2 regions of the Cohaesibacter sp. CAU 1516 genome follow, and region 2 is predicted to be linked to the other one. Evidence: predicted binding sites of a transcription regulator. Region 2 holds the regulator's gene; the other holds the start of a gene.
The links. The regulator PhoB, encoded in region 2, activates phosphate uptake and scavenging genes when phosphate is short. The targets are predictions, from matches to a motif close to TGTCATNNANCTGTCAT.
Positions count from the first base shown of each region.

Region 1: the regulator PhoB is predicted to act here: its motif matches at 1,584-1,600, upstream of phnG (phosphonate C-P lyase system protein PhnG).

Region 1 covers NZ_VANT01000005.1:14,746-21,084, forward strand. Annotated here, with positions in the region: gene FDK21_RS13435 (carbon-phosphorus lyase complex subunit PhnI) at 1-364, opposite strand, end outside; gene phnH (phosphonate C-P lyase system protein PhnH) at 366-1,016, opposite strand; gene phnG (phosphonate C-P lyase system protein PhnG) at 1,016-1,504, opposite strand; gene phnF (phosphonate metabolism transcriptional regulator PhnF) at 1,777-2,541, shown strand; gene FDK21_RS13455 (YbhB/YbcL family Raf kinase inhibitor-like protein) at 2,687-3,151, shown strand; gene FDK21_RS13460 (hypothetical protein) at 3,241-3,579, shown strand; gene FDK21_RS13465 (response regulator transcription factor) at 3,710-4,333, shown strand; gene FDK21_RS13470 (hybrid sensor histidine kinase/response regulator) at 4,328-6,145, opposite strand.
Region 2 covers NZ_VANT01000003.1:70,101-76,439, reverse strand. Annotated here, with positions in the region: gene dapD (2,3,4,5-tetrahydropyridine-2,6-dicarboxylate N-succinyltransferase) at 1-827, opposite strand, end outside; gene FDK21_RS10040 (L,D-transpeptidase family protein) at 1,655-3,136, shown strand; gene phoB (phosphate regulon transcriptional regulator PhoB) at 3,219-3,917, opposite strand; gene phoU (phosphate signaling complex protein PhoU) at 4,059-4,730, opposite strand; gene pstB (phosphate ABC transporter ATP-binding protein PstB) at 4,807-5,610, opposite strand; gene pstA (phosphate ABC transporter permease PstA) at 5,715-6,339, opposite strand, start outside.

The DNA.
Region 1 (6,339 bases), on a different contig from region 2:
AGGTTGGTCCAAGAATCTGGCCACCGGGCAAATCCTTGAAGGTCGCGGAAATGCGGCGCTGGATTTGCATGGCGCTGGTGTCAATCGGCTCGGAATAGCCAAAGCGTGGCAAGGTGGTGCGGTAGGCGCGGGTGAGGAAGATGGCTTCGATCAGATCGCCGCGGGCCTGTTTGATGGCCAGTGACGCCAGTTCGCGATCATAAAGCGCCCCTTCGCTCATCACCCGATCAACGGCCAGAGACAATTGCTCTGAAATTTGGTCAAGCGATAGGGCATCGACATCGCGATCCCCCCGGCGGCGGTCGGCCAGCAATTGGTGCGCGGCCTTGATGGCGGTTTCCCCGCCCTTTACGGCAACATACATATCAGCGGCCTCCCGTTTTCTGGTTTTTGATCCGTGTAGTGCGTGGCAAACAAGCAATGGCATCCGGGGCAACAAAGATCACATCGACACCGCGCGGGAAGCGATTGTTGTTGGCAATCCATTGATCTTGAAAGAGTGGTGAGATGGGCGTGACACCAAGCGATGTCGTGGTCTTGATACCCGGGCCAGAGAGGATCCAGTCTCCATCCATGCATAGGTCATCAACGGCTATGATCAAGGTAGTGGAGCGATCTGGATAGTCCTGCTGGCCTTGTGCGAAGATGTCGAGTGACGCAATCTTTTGCGCATCTGAAAGCACGGCAAAGGTGGCGCGGGCTGGCTCGACGGCGAATGGTGCACCCACATGGAAGGTCAACCAATCAGTGACGGCTGGTGTGGTTTTCAGGCCTTCATCCAGCCAAATCGGGGTGTCGGCATCCGCTAGGGTTGCCAGTACAGCACCTATGAGAGGGCACAGACCCGATGGCGGTTTCGCATCGGTCTTGGTTGGCTTGATGGTGCCCGGGCGGGCCATGGCATCCATGATGGCGCGGAAAATGCGCTGGGTCTGAAGGGTTGGCTCACTCAAACCGCCCTGCATCGCTTTGGCAGCGTCCTTTGGGCTCGGCATGTTGGGTTGTGCGATCTGCATCAATCGTCCCCTCTGACCATGGTGAAGAAATTGACCCTTGTGGCCTGCGTTTCAGCAGCATTCTGGTTGTCGCGCTCTTTGGCGGCTTGTTCCAACGGGGTCAGGATTTGGCGTTCGATCAGATCAGCGGTGGCGCGATCCGTGGCCATGGCGTCGATGACCGCAGCCAGTTTTGCCTTGCCTGCATCGCGGCCGAGCATGATGGCATGGCCGATGGCGCCATTTTCCATCCGCACGGTGGCGCGGGTGGCTGTGGCTTCACCAAAATTGAAGGGCGCACCACCGCCCCCCATGCGACCACGCAGGGCGATCAAGCCAGTTTCCGGGCCGCGCAGCAATTCGCAGCCGGGATCCAGTTCAAGGGAAAGCCAAGCCTGCAGCAAATCTTGCTTTGGGGCATTGGCCAAAATCGATAGTCGGCGTTGGTGGGCAAGCTGGTCGGCGGAGAGCGTCTGCGGCGTCGCCTGAGAGCTTTTTTTGTCTTCCATGGGAGATCCGTCGCATCTGGGGTTTAAATTTGTCTATTTTACTAGACAACCTATTTGAACCGATCTCTACGCACCAATGGTGACAGCTATGTGACGAAGGGATCAAAGACTGATGAAAGTCCTTAGGACATTGCGCCCTCTGGCGCGCTGATTGCAAATTGCATACGCTTTCCAGCAAGATACGCAAAAGTCTGTAAGCAAGAACTGGACTGCGGCGGGCAATCGCGCTAAAGGACCAACCAGACCGGGCGGCAAGATCAAAGGACCGATTGATGGCTTCCGAGACCCTGAAAAGCGAGATTGAACGGCGCAGCGGCGTGGCCCTGTGGCGACAGATTGCCGATGCGATCCGGGCGGGCATATCCTCCGGTCTTGGGGATGACAGTGGCAAGCTGCCTCCCGAGATGGAGCTGGCCAAGCAATTTGGCGTCAACCGCCATACGGTGCGCTCGGCCATTTCGGCTCTGGTCAATGATGGCATCCTGCGGGCCGAACAGGGGCGCGGCACCTTCATCATCGAACCCAATCGCCTGACCTATCCGATTTCCAAGCGCACACGCTTTTCTGCGGGCATGGCGGCACAGGGCACGACGGGCAGCACGGTTCTTGTGAGCTGTGACCGCGTGGCTGCCAAGCATGATGTGGCAGAGGCGTTGGGGTTGCCGCTTGATGCGCCGGTTTTCAGCGCACGGACTGTCGGAATGGGGGACGATATTCCGGTCAGCCGGTCGACGTCCTGGTATGATGCAGCGCGGTTTCCCGATTTTGCCAAACAATATCAATCCCTTGGCTCGGTGACCAAGGCTTTTGCGGCGTGTGGGCTGTCAGATTATGTTCGGCATTCGACCATCATTGAGGCCTATCACGCGACGGTTGATGATGTGCGGATCATGCGGCTGACGCCCGGCGCCATCGTGCTGGTCACCCATGCGATCAACCATGATCTGGAGGGACGCCCGATCGAATATTCGAAAACCCGCTTTTCAGCGGACCGGATCAATCTGGAAATAGACATGAATGAAGAGGGGCAGCGATAAGGACAATCTGTGCGAACCGGGGCTCGCGTTTCTGACTGTGGCGCGCGCGCATTCGCCCCTTGCTTTGTCATGAAATTTCCTCAAACTCAGGTTTTACAAGACTACCATTTTCCTCGAACTTCCCATTTTTATTCGGAGATTTGATATGAAATTGACTAGCCCAGATTTTAACGACGGCGATCCGCTACCGCAAAAATCCGTGTCTGCCGGTCTTGGTGGACAGGACCTTTCCCCGATTCTGGTCTGGTCCGGTGTTCCGAGCGAAGCCAAAAGCCTTGCGCTGACCTGCTATGACCCTGATGCTCCGACCGGTTCTGGCTTCTGGCACATGATCATCACCAATCTGCCGGTCACCGAAAGCGGTCAGATTGCCAGCGATTCCCTGCCGGAAAGCGCGTTGAGTGCCTTGAATGATGCGGGCACTGAAGGCTTTACCGGTGCCTATCCTCCGCCGGATGATCCAGCCCATCGTTATATCTTCACACTACATGCGCTTTCTGTTGAGGCGATTGACACAACGAGCATGACAGGGGCCTATGTCCGGTTTAATATCATGCGAAACCAGATTGCCTCTGCAAGCATCACCGGCTTCTTCAAGAATGAAGGCTGAGCCGGTCACCTCGCAGATGTAAGGATCGCACAACAAGCCAGATCGGGCCGCGAGCATCGGCCTGATCATTGTTTCGAGAAAGACAATTCATGCAACGCGTCAATCCGCTCAAACTGAACAAACTCCAGCTGCGCACCCTTGTGCTGCTGCAAATTCTCGGCCGCACCCAGCCCGATGAAGCTTGGGGATCCGATGGTTCGGTGACCATCCCGCGCGTGCCCCACCCGCATGGAGACCATTTCCATGTCGGCGAATTCACCGTGCATGCAGCAGATGCCAGCGGCTTCACCAATCGGGGTGTCTGGGCTGCCTTGGCCCGTAAGGGCATGGTCAAGAGCGCCGATGTGCCGCCGGTCGAGCTGACCAAGGAAGGTCTTGATTATCTGACGGGACTCGACAAGCATTTCCTCGAAAAATCTGACCACTGAGATTGCCTGCGGGCCTGACGATCATCGGTTGCCATATACAGATGTACATCTGGACAAGGGCAACAGTTGGGACCAGACTTTTATGAGGGAACAGAACCCAAAACAGCCGTTTTCAGGGAGTTAGACCGATATGCGCATCATTTTGGCAGATGATCATCCGCTTTATCGGTCTGGCATGACGCTGTTGCTGGAAGACCTGTTTCCCGGTTCCAAGGTGGAAGAAGCAGGCGATGGGGTCAGTCTTAATCGCCTGATTGCAAAATCACCCTCCCCGGATCTGATCTTGTCCGACCTGCTTTTTCCTGGCTTTGATTATATGCGCGACCTGAAGCGCTTGCGGCAGAGTTTCGCCCTTTGCCCGATCATTGCAGTCTCGATGCTCAACGACCCGGTCGAGATCGAACAGATCATGGGCCTTGGGGTCAATGGTTTCATCTCCAAGTCCGTATCCTCACAGGAAGTGATGCGGGCGATCCGCAACATTATGCAAGGACAGATCGAGGTGTGCATCAGCGATGCAACCCTGTCGCAGGATATGGGACAGCAGCATCATGTGCCGCTTGGCGATTTGACGCCCCGCCAGATTGAAATCCTGAAATTGCTGCGCCATGGCCTGTCGAATAAGGAGATAGCCCGTGAGCTGGATCTCTCTCCCTTCACCGTGCGCAGTCATGTCTCCGCCCTGATGAAAAATCTCGGGGTTTCCAACAGAGCTGCGGCATCCGCCATGGCGGCCAGCTATGGCCTGTCATGACAGGACCTGCTCGCCGGCGTGGCTGGAGAGGAATCGGTCGAGCATGGCCGAGCGCAGTTGCACCGGCTGGACCGGCTTCTGAATGAGCAACAACCCCTTGTCCTTCACGCGCTGTTGCACATATTCCGAGGAATCGCCCGAAATGATCAGCGCCCGCAAGTCAGCACCAAAGCGACTGCGGGCGGCTTCCACCACCTCGATGCCGGTAAAGTCATCCTCAAAAGCATAATCGCTGACAATCAGGTCGAACGGTCCCTGAATCGTGGCAAACTCGGCGAGATTGGCAGCAGCCGAAACACGGCACCCCCATTTTGCCAGCAGTTCCTCGGTTGCCTTGAGGGTTTCCCGGTCATCATCGACCAAGAGAATGCGCTTTTGATGAAATCGTGCACCCATTTTGGCACTGGCTTGTTCGCGTTTTTTGCTATGTGGCTTCAGGGCTTCGGCCCGGAAATTGAGAATTTTGATGCAGGTGCCATCCGGGCTGGTTTGCAAATCAAGGGACAAATCCTGCAAATCAGCCAGTCGACGGACAATCGCAAGCCCCAAGCCCAGCCCTTTTTGCTGATTGTCGGTACTGTTCATGGTTGCATTCACCCTTCCCGCGCGCCGGGATATCTGGGTGAACTCCTCGAAAATCACCGCTTGATGTTCCTTTGCGATTCCCGGACCGTCATCTATGACGGCAATTGAGAGGCGATCACCTTCCTCCCCATGATATTGCTCGACATGGATCCGCACGGATCCTCCCTCGGCATGACGGATGGCATTGGAGAGCAGGTTCTGCACCATCCGTCTGACAAGGATAGCGTCGCCCATGACGCCCACCTTCGGGCACTCGAGCATTAAAGTAACATGGGCAATCTCGGCCAATGGCTCATAGTCGTCGAGCACATGATTGAGCATGTCCTCAAGGTCGAACAGGCGCGGGCGAACCTGCACCTTGCCACTGTCAAGCAAGCTGACATCGAGGAGCGAGTTGAACAATTTCGACAGGGTTTGCAGACTGCTGCGAATACGCTCGAGTGTTGTACGACTGCGTTCATCCATCTTGTCGAGCGGTAAGGTTTCTATATAGAGGCCAATGGCATGGATGGGCTGACGCAAGTCATGACTGGCAGCAGCCAGCAGTCGTGTCTTTTCCCGGTTCGCGTGGTCGGCTTCCGCCGCTGCATCCCGGTAGCGCTGCGCGAGGTCGAGATTGTCGGTGCTGATGTCAATATATTGCGACACGGATTCCATCACATCCGAGCCGAAGCGCAGCAACATCAGCATGAAAATAATGACCAGTCCGCCGAGCAGAATGAAATCATCCCCCAGTAGCATGATGCGCAGGGCCAGAAGCCCCAGAAAGGGAATGACATAAAGTATGAAGGAGCGCGGAAAGATGGCGAGCGAACGCACGGCTGCGGCCGTCGCACCTGCTGCAATCGACATCTGGATGGCGAAATGGGCCGCATTGTCGGGATTGAGACTGATAAAACTCATCACCCCCCAACTGGTGCCAACCATTAGCGACAAGACGTCCATCAGCTTGATCCAGAGATAGGGATTGCGTTTGGATCGCTCCTTGCGCAGATAGACTTGCCGCCAGACTTCCATCAGAACAGGATAGCCGATCAGTTCAAGGAAGGCCCAGGCATAGAGAAACCAAACCGGAACGGCGGGATTCTGACTGGCAATATAAAGCAGAACCGCAGCCGAGGCGATGTGGCCAATATAGATGGAATTTGGGGTTTTAAGGAAAGCGTCGACATATTGATGAACGCGATCAGGAGGCAAAGGGGCCGAAAAGGTTTGCGAAAGAGCCATGGCCACGTTCCCGTCTGGTTGGTGTTCTTCCCGTTTCTTCGCGCTTTCGAATATATTAAAGCATGAAGTATCTGATCATGTCCAATATAGAAGGTAACGTCTCATTTGGGAACAAAAGCCTTTTGATTTCGGACGCGGTGCCGAACCGCTTGCGTGAATTTGCACTGTTGCGTAGGCTTCTTCCTCAAAGCCTT
Region 2 (6,339 bases):
GTTTTGGAACGGGTGCGCTCGTCGACACGTTTGACGATGACCGCGCAGTAAAGGCTCGGACCAGCAGACCCGTCTGGCAGCGGCTTGCCTGGCATGGCACCGGAGACAACCACGGAATAAGGCGGTACTTCACCCATGAAGATTTCACCGGTATTGCGATCGACGATCTTGGTGGAGGCACCAAGATAGACACCCATCGACAGCACTGAGCCCTCACGGACAATGACGCCTTCGGCAACCTCGGCGCGCGCACCGATGAAGCAATTGTCTTCGATGATCACCGGACCGGCCTGCAAGGGTTCCAGCACGCCGCCAATACCAGCGCCGCCGGAAATATGCACATTTTTGCCGATCTGGGCACAGGAGCCAACAGTTGCCCAGGTGTCGACCATGGTGCCTTCACCAACAAAGGCCCCCAGATTGACGAAAGATGGCATCAGCACCACACCCTTGCCGATATGGGCAGAGCGGCGCACGATACAGTTTGGCACGGCACGGAAACCGGCTTTCTCGAAATCAAGACCGCTCCAGCCGTCAAACTTGGAAGGCACCTTGTCCCACCAGGTTGCATCGCCCGGACCACCCTTGATGATTTCCATCGGGTTGAGGCGGAAAGACAGCAACACGGCTTTCTTCAGCCACTGATTGACCACCCAATTGCCATCAGCGCCTTTTTCAGCCACGCGCGCCTGACCACTATCCAGCAAGGTCAGCGCCTTTTCGACCGCGCCGCGAATGTCACCATTGGTGGTGTTGGTGATGCTGTCGCGTTTCTCGAACGCGTCGTCGATCATTGTTTGAAGGGAAGCCAAGTCAACCTGCGTCATGTCTTTTTGCCTTTTTCTCAAGTGCACGTCCTGCCCGGTTCCGGTGACAAAGCCACGGTGAGCCGGTGCGGGGAACGGCGCAATCTGTCTTCCGTTTCTTGCACCAAGCGAGATGGCTCGGTCATTGCAAAGACGGAAACTGTCTCTGTACAACATCCATCTCTGGGCCAGTCAAGATTGGATATGGCACATGCTTCAATCACCCGCACACACCCTCTTGCACGAGTATTCGGCCAAACCATAAGCACCCTAGTAGCGGTGTCAATATAAAGTCGGGGCAATCAGGGGCATTTCGAGGTTATGGACAGATAAAGTTCCCGGCAAACACAAGTGCGAGAGTCGAAATTTCCTGCGCTTAAATAGATTGTTTAAAAATATGGCGTATCTATTTGGTTTAGGGAGTGTCGCTAAAGTATTCTTGCGCAAAACGTTAAGAAAAGTTAAGTTTTGCTTCTCTTTGCAGGGTTGTCACCTTTTTGACGTTTGGGTAAGGCGATCAACTTTGCGTGAGACAGACTCCGATGGGGATGGGGAAATGGCAGAATAGAGCGCTTTTTCCGGTTGGCACCGCGCTGGGTGAAAACGCCTCTCCTGAGGAAAATATTCTTGTCTGACCAATATAGACAGATATACTGATACGATATTCTCGAATGTGTATTGCTGCCGGCGTGGGTGGTTCTCAGGATCATCCTTCGGCCCGAATGTTGAATTGAAGCCAGCCGGAAAATCCGGGCCTGACGTATGGAACGTTTGACCAAGGATGGGGTGGTTTCCGATCGAATGAGGGAAAAGAATTGGTTCACCAAGGGAAAGCGCCGAGCAAGCTGATGCTCACTGTTACCGTGCTTCTGTCCAGCACCGCTGTCGGAGCTGCGGCTGGCACGCCTGTCTCGCAACTGCCTGTTTCCAGCAAGGCTGAAAAACATCTGGATCCTACGTTGGACGCGCCTGTGCAGATCATTGTCTCGCGCAAGGATCAGCGTCTGCGGGTCTTCAAGGGCGGTGAGGAAATTGCGACCTCGCGTGTTTCGACCGGCAAGCGCGGCCACACCACCCCGACCGGCATCTATTCCATTCTGGAAAAGCGTCGCCGCCATTTCTCCAACCTCTATAACAGCGCGCCGATGCCTTACATGCAGCGCCTGACATGGTCTGGCATTGCCTTGCATGAATCCAATTCTGTGCCGAGCTATCCGGCGTCCCATGGCTGCATCCGGTTGCCCAACGGCTTTGCCAAAAAGCTTTTCAGCCTCACCGAGCGTGGCGCCCATGTGGTGATTGCCAATCGTGATGCTGCACCGGAACTGATTGCCCATCCGGCGCTGTTCCAGCCAGAGGAAATGACCTCTTTCGACAAACTGTCGTCCGTACAGGCAGTCGAACGGCAGGCCAGCAAGACCTTTGGCAAGGTTGCCCTCCTGTCCGACAAGCCACCGCTTGATCCGTTGGCCCATCAAATGGCCAAGCGCCTCAACCGGTTTGCTGAAATCCGCCAGAGCGACAAGCCCTTGCGTATTTTCATCACCCGTCAGGCCAAAGGCAATCTGGTCCATGAAGTCCAGACCTTGCTGAACAAACTGGGCTTTGATGCGGGCGCGCCCGATGGCCTTGTGGGCAAAATGACACTGAGTGCTGTCAACGCTTTTGTCGCCTCCAAGAAAGACAGCATCGAAAGCCGCCAGTCTTCAATCTCCACCAAGATCGATCAGACCCTGCTGGCGCAATTGTATCAGGCAGCAGGCAAGGGCGCAGTGCCGACTGGCCACCTCTTTGTGCGTCACAATTTCAAGCCCCTGTTCGATGCTCCGATCCAGATCCGCAATCCTGAGCAAGTGCTCGGCGCTCACCTCTTCACCGCGTCGCTTTCGCGTGAAGAAGAGGGTAAGCTTGATTGGCGGGCGCTGGCTCTTGGTGACATGCTGACAGCCAGGCTGCAAGACCGCTATGGGGTGACTGATCCGGGCGCCGATGATGGGATCGTGGCGTCCACAGACATTCTCGATCGTGTCATCATTCCTGATCATGTCCGCGCGCAGGTTAATCACCTGATTGGCAATGGTGCATCGCTCACCATATCCGATCGAGGCTTCAGCCGCGAAACCACGCCACAAGGCACGGATTTCATTGTGTTGACCAAACCCTCCTTGCCGAAATATGCCAAGAAGACGCCGGCCAAGGTCAAGAAACAGCGCGTGGTGAGAAAAATCACCAAGCCCAAGCGCTCGGTCGCAACAGTAAAAAAGCCAAAGAGCCGCGGCATCTTCCGCCTGTTCAAGAAGCGCAATAGTGCGCAGGTCGCCAGCAACTAGAGGCGCGACCATTTGACAATCAAAAAAGCCCGGACCTTGCAAAAGATCCGGGCTTTTTTCTTATGGTAGGGTCGGTGCGGGATCACTCGACAGAGAACTGGTCGTCGAAGCTATAGCCTGAGCCACGCACGGTGCGGATGGGATCTTTCACCCGGCCCCGATTGATGGTTTTGCGCAGGCGCCCCACATGGACATCTACGGTCCGCTCGTCGACATAGACATCATGGCCCCAGACCCCATCGAGCAGCTGTTCGCGGGAATAGACACGGCCCGGATTCTGCATCAGAAATTCCAGCAGACGATATTCGGTCGGGCCCAGATTGACCTCGCGATTGGCGCGTTTGACGCGATGGGTCTCCCGGTTTAGCTCCAAATCTCCGGCCTTAAGGATGGTTGCGACCAGATCCGGGCTGGCCCGGCGCAGGATTGCCCGCACACGGGCCATCAGCTCTGGTACGGAGAAGGGCTTGACCACATAATCATCAGCACCGGTGGAAAGTCCGCGAATGCGCTCGGATTCCTCGCCCCGCGCCGTCAGCATGATGACGGGGAGCTTGAGGGTTTTCGGTTTCGCACGCAAGCGCCTGCACAATTCGATGCCAGACAGTCCCGGCAGCATCCAATCCAGAAGCAACAGGTCTGGAAGGGTTTCCTGCAACCTGCTCTCCGCTTCATCACCGCGGGCAATAACCTCTACCTGATAGCCTTCGGCTTCCAGATTGTAACGCAGAAGAAGGCTAAGGGCTTCTTCATCCTCCACGATCATTACTTTGGGGCTCATAGCCAAATGTTCCACATTCCGAAGATCCGTGCCTGCAGGGGCAAAAAATCGGATCATACCTTCAAGTTGGCACGACATCCAAGACGACGTCATGCCCGTTTTTGATGGACGATGTCAGGAGACCAGACGGCTCCTTGAGCATCACAGGGGACGATCATCCATCGTATGCCCGGTTTTCACATAATAGATCGTTTCAGCGATGTTGGTTGCATGATCTCCGACGCGTTCGAGATGTTTGGCAGCAAACAGCAGGTTGGTGCAAACGGTGATGTTGCGTGGATCTTCCATCATGTAAGTGAGGAACTCACGGAACAACGAATTGTACAGGGCATCCACTTCACGGTCCTTCTGGACCACGGCCAATGCCACATTCTCGTCGTGGGCGGTATAGGCATCCAGCGTCCGGCGCAGCTGGTCAAGGGTGATCTCGGCCATATGCTCGATGCCGTGCATCAACTGCTTTGGATGGCTGCGGCCTTCCAGAGCCAAGGCGTTGCGGGCAATATTCTTGCCCAGATCGGCAACGCGCTCCAGATCGATGGAAATGCGCAGGGCTGCCACAATCTCACGCAAATCCTTCGCCATTGGTTGGCGACGGGCGATGGTGAGAACGGCTTTCTCTTCGATTTCCTGATCCAGCTTGTTGATGAGCGCATCCTTTGCGACCGTTGCATGGGCCGCACTCATGTCCATGCGGACCAGAGAACTAACAGCTTCTTCCACCATGCGCTCTGCATGGCCACCCATTTCGGCAATGCGGCCGGTCAGCTCGCGCAGGTCGTCATCATAGGACGAGACAATATGATCAGACATTCTTGGTATTCCCCTGATAGTCGCTCATTTGGCGGCCAGAATGTGCTGATTCCAGCCTGCCGCGAAGTCAAAAAGCTTAGCCGAAGCGGCCGGTGATATAGTCCTGCGTCCGCTGATCTTTCGGGTTGGTAAAGATCATATCGGTTTGGCCTTCCTCGACGAGATTGCCAAGATGGAAGAAAGCGGTGCGCTGAGACACACGGGCAGCCTGCTGCATGGAGTGGGTCACGATGACGATGGTGTAATTCTCGCGCAATTCGTCAATCAGCTCCTCAACCTTTGCCGTGGCGATCGGGTCAAGGGCCGAGCAGGGCTCATCCATCAGGATGACTTCCGGGCTGACCGCGATGGCGCGCGCAATGCACAGGCGCTGTTGCTGCCCACCGGACAGGCCGGTGCCTGGCTCATCAAGGCGGTCCTTGATTTCTTCAAACAGACCGGCCTTCTGCAAGGAAGAGACAACAACCTCTTCCATCTCGGCCTTGTTGCGGCAAAGACCGTGAATGCGCGGGCCATAGGCCACATTCTCGAAGATGCTCTTGGGGAATGGGTTGGGCTTCTGGAACACCATGCCAACGCGGGCACGCAGCTCGACCACATCCACCTTTGGGTCGTAAATGTCACTGTCGCCAAGCTTGATGGCGCCGCCGACGCGACAAATGTCGATCGTGTCATTCATCCGGTTCAGGCAACGCAGGAAAGTCGACTTGCCACAGCCGGACGGGCCGATCAGTGCGGTGACCTGATTTTCTTCGATCTTCAGATCGACATCGAACAGAGCCTGCTTCTCACCATAATGGACGGTGACTTTCTCGCCGGACATCTTGATCGGCTTCGCACGCGCGGAGGCGTTCTGAATATTCGGGTTGGTATCCTGCATGGTCAATGCTTTCACTATCCTGTTCGGGGCTCGCTTGTTCTGAACTCGATTGACCTGTGGTCATCGGCGAGCGCGGGAATAACGTTGGTTCACGGCGTCGCTGACTACCAGCGACGCTCGAAGCGGCGACGCAGAAGCACCGCAGAAATATTCATCAGGGCGAGGAAGCCCAGAAGGATCATGATGGCAGCCGAGGTGCGCTCGACAAAGGCGCGTTCCGCTGCACCGGCCCACATGTAAATCTGGACCGGAAGGGCGGTCGCCGGATCAAACGGATTGACTGGAAAATCCTTGACGAACGCCACCATGCCGATCATCAGCAACGGTGCGGTTTCCCCAAGGGCCTGAGCCAGACCAATGATGGTGCCGGTTAGAATGCCCGGAGAGGCAAGGGGCAGCACATGGTGGAAAATGGCTTGTGTCTTGGATGCACCAACCCCGAGGGCCGCTTCCCGGATGGACGGTGGAACCGCCTTCAAGGCAGAGCGGGTAGCGATGATGATGGTTGGCAGGGTCATCAGCGTCAAAACGAGACCGCCGACAATCGATGCGGACCGTGGCAGACCGGCAAAGTTGATGAAGACGGCCAGACCCAACAGGCCAAACACGATGGAAGGCACCGCAGCAAGGTTGTTGATGTTGACCTCGATCAGGTCGGTCCAGCGATTTTTGGGTGCAAACTCTTCCAGATAGATCGATGCAGCCACCCCGATTGGCAGAGCCAGAACC